3 regions of the Salinimonas marina genome follow, and region 3 is predicted to be linked to each of the others. Evidence: predicted binding sites of a transcription regulator. Region 3 holds the regulator's gene; each other region holds the start of a gene.
The links. Region 3 encodes MetJ, which represses methionine synthesis genes. Its sites were predicted from a motif close to TAGACGTCTAGACGTCTA; they were not measured.
Positions count from the first base shown of each region.

Region 1: a site for MetJ is predicted at 2,206-2,223, ahead of serA (phosphoglycerate dehydrogenase). Genes of this name have one in related genera too.
Region 2: a site for MetJ is predicted at 1,362-1,379, ahead of metK (methionine adenosyltransferase). Genes of this name have one in related genera too.

Region 1 is NZ_CP064795.1:868,010-871,296, forward strand. It holds gene IT774_RS03715 (Fis family transcriptional regulator) at 1-34, shown strand, start outside; gene IT774_RS03720 (sulfite exporter TauE/SafE family protein) at 99-872, shown strand; gene serA (phosphoglycerate dehydrogenase) at 944-2,173, opposite strand; gene rpiA (ribose-5-phosphate isomerase RpiA) at 2,356-3,012, opposite strand; gene IT774_RS03735 (5-formyltetrahydrofolate cyclo-ligase) at 3,053-3,287, opposite strand, start outside.
Region 2 is NZ_CP064795.1:2,999,782-3,003,068, reverse strand. It holds gene metK (methionine adenosyltransferase) at 140-1,285, opposite strand; gene tkt (transketolase) at 1,612-3,287, shown strand, end outside.
Region 3 is NZ_CP064795.1:342,790-346,076, forward strand. It holds gene metF (methylenetetrahydrofolate reductase) at 71-949, opposite strand; gene metJ (met regulon transcriptional regulator MetJ) at 1,096-1,416, shown strand; gene IT774_RS01520 (malic enzyme-like NAD(P)-binding protein) at 1,484-2,731, opposite strand; gene rpmE (50S ribosomal protein L31) at 3,173-3,287, opposite strand, start outside.

The DNA.
Region 1 (3,287 bases), 530 kb from region 3:
CTGGCAGCGGCGTATTGCCCGGTTTGAATGCTAACGCTTTATACCGTACTGCCCGGGCCTGCTGTTCGGCGATAGGCCCGTAGGCGTCTGACTCAACGATGAGCTGGGACTGGGCAGGGTTATTGGTGGCAGGCTTTTTTGGCGGCGTATTAAACAGTATTGCCGGAGGAGGCAGTTTTATCACCTTTCCGATGTTGCTGATGGCCGGGGTCCCGGCCATCAGTGCTAATGCCACCAACACCTTTGCCTCTTGTGCCGGCTACCTGAGCGGCGCTTACGCCTTTAAAGAAGAGCTTCGCAGCCATCGCTCGGTGTTGCCTGCTCTGGTGATGGTGAGCACCGTGGGCGGACTGGTGGGGGCCTGGTCATTATTGCAAACCCCCGAAACCGTTTTTCAAGAAGCCATACCCTGGCTGCTGTTATTTGCCACCTTACTGTTTATCTTTGGGGAGCAGCTAAACCGCGGGTTTAGAATGCTGGGTAACGGGCATGCCCGTATGGCAGGAACGGCAAGGGCCGCCTTAGTCGTGCTGTTGTTACTGATTGGTATATACGGCGGTTTTTTTAACGCGGGGTTGGGTATTATTTCGCTCAGTTATCTGGTGCTGGCCGGCTATACCAATATCAATGTGATGAACGCAATGAAATTGCTTATCTCATGTGTGGTGTCAATGATTGCGATTGTGATCTTCGTGGTTCAGGACCAGATTGCCTGGGTGGAAGGCGCGTTGGTGTTAACCGGCACTCTGGCGGGCGGGTATCTGGCGGCGCGCATCTCGCGATTGATAGCAGCGCATTATATTCGTTATTTTGTGATGATGGTCAGCGTACTTATCACCAGCTACTTTTTTATCGACATCTATGCAAACTGACTTTGTCGATTTACAGCAGGTAAGCCGCGGGGCGACTCACCTGCTTTATTGGGGGTTACCCCGCGAACCGTTTAGTGTAACAAGCGGGCTTTGATGGTGCCGTCAATCTGCATTAGCTGACTCAATCCGTCGTAGGCATTATCCGCGGCCACATCGATAACCACATAGCCGATATCCCCGGAGGTTTGCAGGTACTGTGCTTCAATATTGATCCCGCGCTCAGCAAAGGTACTGTTGATCTGCATAATAACGCCGGGCCGGTTTTCATGAATATGCAATAACCGCGAGCGGCCGGGGTGACCCGGTAACGAGACTTCGGGAAAGTTTACGGCCGACAGGGTGGAACCGTTATCACTGTATTTCGCCAGCTTGCCAGCAACTTCAATTCCAATGTTTTCCTGTGCTTCCTGAGTACTTCCGCCCACATGGGGAGTCAGAATAACATTGTCGAATTGACGTAGCGGCGACACAAACTCTTCGGTATTGGACTTTGGCTCTACCGGAAACACATCAATGGCAGCACCATTGAGGCGCCCGGCTTCCAGTTCTTTGACCAGCGCGTCAATATCCACCACCGTGCCCCGGGAGGCATTGATAAAAATACTGCCCGGTTTCATCTTCGATAGCGTCTGGGCATCGATCATATTCTGGGTGGAGTCGGTCTCAGGAACATGCAGCGAGACCACATCGGAGGACGCCAGCAGGGTATCCAGCTTCTTAATTTGCACCGCATTGCCCAGCACCAGCTTATCTTCGATGTCAAAAAACTGGACTTTCATGCCAAGATGCTCAGCCAGGATACTAAGCTGGGTACCGATATGACCATAACCAATGATGCCCAGGGTCTTTCCCCGGGCCTCGAAGGAGCCATTGGCCGATTTGTCCCATTCCCCACGGTGCGCCTTGGCATTTTTGGCAGGCACGCCCCGCAGTAACAAAATAATTTGTCCCAGCACCAGCTCGGCCACGGAGCGGGTATTCGAAAAGGGGGCGTTAAAAACCGGGATCCCGCGGCGCTGGGTCGCGTTCAGGTCGACCTGATTGGTGCCGATGCAAAAGCAGCCTACGGCGACCAGCTTTTGGGCGGCCGCAATAACCGGCTCGGTCAGCTGAGTTCGGGAACGAATACCAATAAAATGGACATCTTTAATCTTTTCAATCAGCTCCTCTTCCGGCAACGAGCTTTTAAGATACTCGATATTGCTGTAGCCACTGCTTTTCAGGGTTTCTACGGCGCTGTGGTGCACCCCCTCTAACAACAAAATACGGATCTTTTCTTTCGGTAATGACACTTTACTCATCGCTTGCAATCTCAGCCTTAGTGAATTATTAAAAGACATCTGGACGTCTAAATACCAAAGTACCAGATGTGACAGAAGGTGCAAAGAAGATTATCAGGCAATTTTGACCGCGCGGAAGTTGTCGCGGCTTGAAACCGCTCTTTAGCCATAGTCAGGCGACCACAGCTAAAGACATTAAACGCTTACTTGAAGGTTTTTACGCCTTGCTGGGTGGCACTTAACACCACATCGGCACCACGCATGGCAAAAATACCATTGGTTACCACGCCGACGATATTGTTGATCTTCGCTTCAAGCTCGCGAGGATTGAGGATTTCAAGATTGTGCACGTCTAAAATGACATTGCCGTTGTCGGTAACCACACCCTGACGGTAAACCGGATCGCCGCCCAGTTTGACCAGTTCCCGGGCCACATAAGAGCGCGCCATCGGAATCACTTCCACCGGCAATGGAAAATTACCCAATATCGGAACCTGTTTAGAGTCATCCACAATACACACAAAGGTCTCGGCCACCGCGGCGACTATCTTTTCACGGGTAAGGGCGGCGCCGCCGCCTTTTATCATATGTTTGTGTTCGGTGACCTCATCCGCGCCGTCCACATATATGCCCAATGAATCAACATTGTTAAGCTCAAACACTTCAATACCCGCCGCCTCGAGACGCTCGGTAGACGCCTGCGAGCTGGACACTGCCCCGGTTATTTTATCTTTTATTGAGGCCAGTTCATCAATAAAGTAATTAACGGTAGAGCCTGTGCCCACGCCCACGACGGTATCATATTGCACATATTGTAAGGCGGCTTGCGCAACGGCTTTTTTCTTTTCGTTCTGGTCCATAATCCCTCCCATCTTAAAGAATCAAAAGTGTACCTTATCCTCAGACCATTTGGGGGCTGGATTGCTGGCTTTGCGTGTATTTCTGGTTATGCACCCCCGCGGGCGTGACGATAACATCACAGGGGATGTCCCAGCTGGCGACGGGCAGGGCGTCTACCTGCTGACAATCGTGGGCGATGCCTACCAGCACCGGACGTTTGTCGCCGGCCGGCAACGCCGCCAGTGAGCGGTCATAAAAGCCCCCGCCCATGCCCAGCCGGTTGCCCTTCTTGTCA
Region 2 (3,287 bases), 1.1 Mb from region 3:
CCTATATTAAGTTTACGCCCTTTGCTCGCAAATTGTTCTTTTTTTGAGCGCTGGATGAAAACAACAACGCCGCTAATGAGGTGAAGCCCCATTAGCGGCGCACAAGTCAGCGATAGGCAGTTAAGCCTGGTATCAGAGATTACACCGAAGCTTTGAGTGCTTCGGCTTTATCGGTGCGTTCCCACGGAAATTGTTCGCGGCCAAAGTGACCATAGGCGGCGGTAGCATGATAAATGGGGCGTTCAAGATCCAGCATCTTAATCAGACCATAAGGACGCAGGTCGAAATGCTCGCGTACCAGCGCCACCAGGGTTTTCTCATCCACCGTGGCAGTGCCAAAGGTTTCAATACTGATAGACGTAGGTTCGGCGACACCGATAGCATAAGAGATCTGAATTTCACAACGACGTGCCAGCCCGGCGGCCACAATATTTTTTGCCACATAGCGACCCGCATAGGCTGCAGAGCGGTCAACTTTTGAGGGATCTTTACCCGAAAACGCACCGCCGCCATGACGGGCCATGCCACCATAGGTATCGACAATTATTTTACGGCCAGTAAGACCGCAGTCGCCTACCGGACCACCGATAACAAAGCGGCCGGTGGGATTTATATGAAACTTGGTGCGGTTGGTGAGCCACTGTTCAGGCAACACCGGCTTGATGATTTCTTCCATCACCGCCTCGCGGACTTGCTCGGTGCTGACACTGTCGCAATGCTGGGTAGACAGAACCACCGCATCGACACCCACCGGTTTATCGTTTTCGTATACAAAGGTTACCTGGCTTTTGGCATCGGGTCGTAAAAAGTCCAGCTTGCCCGATTTACGCACTTCGGCCTGTTTTTGCACCAGACGATGGGCATAGGTAATGGGGGCCGGCATCAGTACCTCGGTTTCGTCACTGGCATAGCCAAACATCAGACCCTGGTCACCCGCGCCCTGTTCTTCGGGACTGGTGCGATCCACACCCTGATTGATATCTGGTGACTGCTTACCAATAGCATTTAACACCGCGCACGAGTCCGCATCAAAGCCCATATCTGAATGGGTATAGCCGATTTCTTTAACGGTTTGTCGGGTCAGCTCTTCAATGTCGACCCAGGCTGAGGTAGTGATCTCACCGCCAACCAGTACCATACCGGTTTTAACATAGGTTTCGCATGCCACCCGAGCTTTCGGATCCTGTTCCAAAATAGCGTCTAACACCGCATCAGAAATCTGGTCTGCAATCTTATCTGGATGACCTTCTGATACTGACTCGGATGTGAATAACTGCGTAGCCATAAATTCTCCGTTAGGTTTTGCCCTCATTAAAGGCGTAATTGTACTAGATATACCTCAAAATACCAGTCTTTACATCTGGACGTCTAAAAGTCCATTTGGAACGTATGGTTGACAATGTTAGATTGACCACCACTTAACAAGGATACCCAAATGGTGGCATTTTTTTACGCCGGCGTCTGCCATTACCGTAAAACCCATTGCAGTGGCGGGGCGCATAGGTAAGAATAGTTGCTATTTTCACGTATAACAGTCAAAACCCTGCGCTGAGCTAAATAACAATGCTGGCGTATCACTTTGCCTGTAGGAACAAATAACCAGGAGACAACATGCCCACTCGTCGTGAACTTGCCAATGCGGTCCGTGCTTTAAGCATGGATGCAGTTCAAAAAGCCAAATCGGGTCACCCGGGGGCGCCCATGGGAATGGCCGACATTGCTCAGGTGCTATGGTGTGACTTTTTATCGCATAACCCCACTAACCCTGACTGGGCTAACCGCGATCGCTTTGTGCTGTCTAATGGCCACGGTTCTATGTTGCTTTATTCACTATTGCACCTTACCGGTTACGACCTGCCGATTGAAGAGCTCAAAAACTTTCGCCAGTTGCATTCAAAAACCCCGGGCCACCCTGAATATGGCTATGCGCCGGGTGTCGAAACCACCACCGGCCCTTTGGGTCAGGGCCTCAGTAATGCGGTAGGTATGGCGCTTGCAGAAAAAGTGATGGCAGCGCAGTTCAACAAGCCCGACCTGGATATTGTAGACCACTACACCTATGCCTTTTTAGGTGACGGCTGTCTGATGGAAGGTATCTCCCACGAAGTGTGTTCGCTGGCCGGAACGCTGGGTCTGGGCAAACTGATTGCCTTTTACGACGACAACGGCATTTCAATTGATGGTGAAGTAGAAGGCTGGTTTACCGACGACACCCCGGCACGCTTTAAAGCCTATGGCTGGCAGGTTATTGAGCATGTCGATGGACATGACTCTGATCAGGTTCGCAAAGCCATTGAAGAAGCCCGAAGCAATACCAGCGCACCAACCTTGATCATTTGTAAAACCATCATTGGCTTTGGTTCACCAAACAAACAGGGCTCAGAATCTTGTCATGGTGCGGCGCTGGGTGATGATGAAATTGAAGCAACCCGCGAAGAGCTGGGCTGGACGGCGGCGCCGTTTGAAATCCCGGCTGATGTAGCGGCAGAATGGAGCGCCAGAGAAAAAGGCCAGCATGCGCAAAAAAACTGGGAAGACAAATTTGCCCGGTATCAGGAAGCTTATCCGCAAGAAGCTGCTGAGTTTTCACGCCGCGTAAACGGTGAGCTGCCAGACAACTTTGTTGAAAAAGCCGATGAATACATTGCCAAACTGCAGGCCAATCCCGAAACCCTGGCAACCCGTAAAGCCTCGCAAAACACGCTGAATGCCTATGGGCCGTTGCTGCCTGAAATGATTGGTGGATCAGCCGATTTGGCTGGCTCTAACCTGACCTTGTGGGAAGGCAGCAAAGGGGTCATTAATGATGATGCCAGCGGCAACTATGTTTATTACGGTGTACGAGAATTTGGTATGTCGGGCATTATGAACGGCATGGTGTTGCACGGTGGCCTGAAAGCCTACGGCGCCACCTTCCTGATGTTTATGGAATATGCCCGCAATGCGGTACGCATGGCGGCGCTGATGAAAGCCCCTTCTATTTTCGTGTACACCCATGACTCTATTGGCCTGGGCGAAGACGGCCCCACCCACCAACCGGTAGAGCAGCTGGTGGCTCTGCGTTCCACTCCGAATCTGGATAACTGGCGTCCCTGTGACCAGGTGGAATCCGCGGTGGCCTGGAAACAGGCGATTATGCGTACCGACGGCCCCACCTCGCTGATCTTCACCCGTCAGGGCGTGGCGCAGCAGCAACGCAGCAAAGAGCAGGTCGCTGCCATTGAAAAAGGTGGTTACATCTTAAAAGACTGTGACGGCACCCCGGATATTATTCTTATTGGTACCGG
Region 3 (3,287 bases):
ACTGACTCCAGTGTAGCGTGACTTGTAACAGGCTTACAGTGTTTATCCGGTGACCCGCTATTGCCTGGGCTTAACGCACCCCCAGCATGTGACAAATTGCGTAGCTGAGTTCGCTGCGATTAAGGGTATAAAAATGAAAATGCTTTACGCCTTCTTTGGCCAGAACTTTAACCTGCTCCATGGCAATATTGGCGCCCAGTAAATTGCGGGTGGTCTGGTCGTCTTCCGCCAGCCCGTCAAACATTTTGTGCATCCAGCCGGGCACATGCACATTGGCAAATTCAGCAAACTTGAGCAGGGTCTGATAATTGGTAACCGGCAATATACCTGGCACAATATCCAGCTCAATGCCGGTGGCCGCCGCGCGATCGCGAAAACGCAAAAAGGTGCTGGTATCGAAAAAGAACTGGGTGATGGCCTCGCTGGCCCCGGCCTCCGCTTTTCGTTTTAAGTTGAGTAAATCGGCCTGCGGGTTAGCCGCCTCGGGGTGCTTTTCCGGATAAGCCGCCACCGACACCTCAAAATCGGCCACCTCCTTTAACAGTGTGACCAGTTGTGAGGCGTACATTTCGGTTTTTTCCATCCCTGGCGGCAGATCACCACGCAAGGCCACAATGCGACGGATGCCGGAGTCCCAGTAATCCTGAGCAATTTGTTTTAGCTCATCGCGGCTGGCATCCACACAGGTCAGATGCGGGGCGGCGGCGATGCCCGTCTGCTGATGAATACGTTTGACAACCTCATGGGTGCGATCCCGCTCGCCACTATTTGCACCGTAAGTCACCGACATATAGGAGGGCTTGAGCGGTGCCAGGCGCTCTACCGACTTCCACAGGGTTTGTTCCATTTTTTCCGACTTGGGCGGAAAAAACTCAAACGAGACATTGATGTCACGTAATTCAGACAATGATTGGTTTAGGGCATCTATCCCCTGTGCATAAGACACCATAAAATACTCAAATTTGGCCGTTTAGACGTCTAAATTAGTTAATATATGTCTAGACGTCAAGCGGTTTACACTGCTCAATTGACCTTTTCTGTACAAAGTTTAGAATTTACCTTCATATATAATAACGAGCAGTCTGAGAGCTTTGAATGGCACAATGGAACGGAAAGTATATTCACCCCTACGCAGAACATGGCAAAAAGAGCGAACAGGTAAAAAAAGTCACGGTATCGATCCCCATCAATGTGCTCAAAGAGCTGACTGATGAACGGACCCGCCGGCAGATAAATAATTTACGTCACGCCACCAATTCAGAATTGTTGTGCGAGGCATTTTTGCATGCCTTTACCGGTCAGCCGTTGCCCAATGATGATGATCTTCGTAAAGATAATCCGAATCGGGTCCCGGCCGAAGCCCGCCGGATCATGGAAGCCATGGGCATTGACTCTTCAATTGAGAATGATGCTTAAGAGATGATTGTAACGGCGCCTCAGATCTGAGGCGCCGTTGCTACAAGTGAACGGACCCGACGCGGGTTCAGTCGTCGTTGTAGTGAGAGGGTAAGGTTTCCAGCCGGGCAACCCCCGAAGCAATGGCGGCTTTAGCCACTGCGGTGGCAATCCGGGAACACAGTCGCGGGTCCATCGGCTTTGGAATAATATAGTCTTTGCCGAAGGTCAGCGAGGCTGAATTACTGGCTTTTAGCACTTCCGGTGGCACCTCTTCTTTGGTGATACCACGAATGGCTTCCACCGCTGCTACTTTCATTTCATCATTAATGGCACTGGCCCGAACATCCAGCGCGCCCCTGAAAATAAAGGGGAAACACAGTACATTGTTCACCTGATTGGGGTAGTCAGAACGGCCTGTGGCCATAATCAGATCGTCTCTTACTTCCCGGGCCAGTTCTGGTTTAATCTCAGGATCCGGGTTTGAGCAGGCAAACACCACCGGGTTTGGTGCCATCAGTTTTAAGGCTTCAGGAGGCAACAAGTCAGGACCAGACACCCCCACAAAAATATCCGCCCCGTCCATTACATCTTCCAGGGTGCGTTTATCCGTGTTGTTGGCAAACAGCTGTTTATGTTCGGTTAAGTCATCCCGGCGGGTATGAATCACGCCTTTGCGATCGAGCATATAGATGCGTTCGCGCTGGGCACCACATTTAATCAGCAATTCCATACAGGCGACGGCAGCGGCGCCGGCCCCCAGACACACAATTTTGGCATCTTCGATATTTTTGTCCTGAATTTCTAATGCATTCAGCATCCCGGCGGCGGTGACAATCGCGGTACCATGCTGGTCATCATGAAACACCGGGATCTTGCAGCGTTTAATCAGCTCCTGCTCAATTTCGAAACATTCCGGCGCTTTGATATCTTCTAAATTAATGCCGCCAAAGGTGTCAGCAATATTGGCCACCGTATTAATGAACTCTTCGGTGGTGCGGTGTTTAACCTCTATATCAATGGCATCAAGACCGGCAAAACGTTTAAACAGCAAGGCTTTGCCTTCCATTACCGGCTTTGAAGCCAGGGGGCCCAGATTGCCAAGCCCCAGTATCGCGGTGCCATTGCTGATGACTGCCACCATATTGCCTTTGCCGGTATACCGATAAGCTTCTTCGGGATCATTCGCAATCTCGCGTACAGGTTCAGCCACGCCCGGACTGTAAGCCAGCGCCAGGTCATCCACGGTTTCGGCGGGTTTTGATAATTCGACCCGAATTTTGCCCGGGGTAGGTTTTGCATGATAATCAAGCGCACGTTGTCTGAAATCTGACATTTATCGATGTCCTTTATGGTCTCTGGTGTAGGGTTGTACTGTCGACAGCCCGGCCGGGGCTGGCGTGCTGCTGTTATTAGACAGGGCCGGTTTTGCTGGGTGGTCTGTCTATTTATTTTTTGAGGTTACTTTAGCACAGCCTCACCGGGCGAACATATCTGATGACGTTCTGGTTCAATCTAATGGATTCGCGCCGCGGCGGCTAGACACATCGCCGCATAATCTCTATTTTTGCTGTTTATACTGCTTTAGCCCCTATAGGTTGCAGTATGCGCAGGGCGGGCAATAGATCAAAAGCCATGACTGCAGAAAAGCACAGAACCGAGGTTACAGCACGAAGACGATGACGAAGAGGGGCGCGGCTTTACCCTTTTTAAGGGCGAAGCAACAGACATAAAAAAAGCGCCATAAGGCGCTTTTTTTGGAATCTGTGACCCGGGCTTACTTTTTGCCCAGTGCACCGAAACGTTTCTTGAAGCGGTCAACACGACCACCGGTGTCAACGTTACGCTGCTTACCAGTATAGAAAGGGTGACAGTTTGAACATACGTCCAGG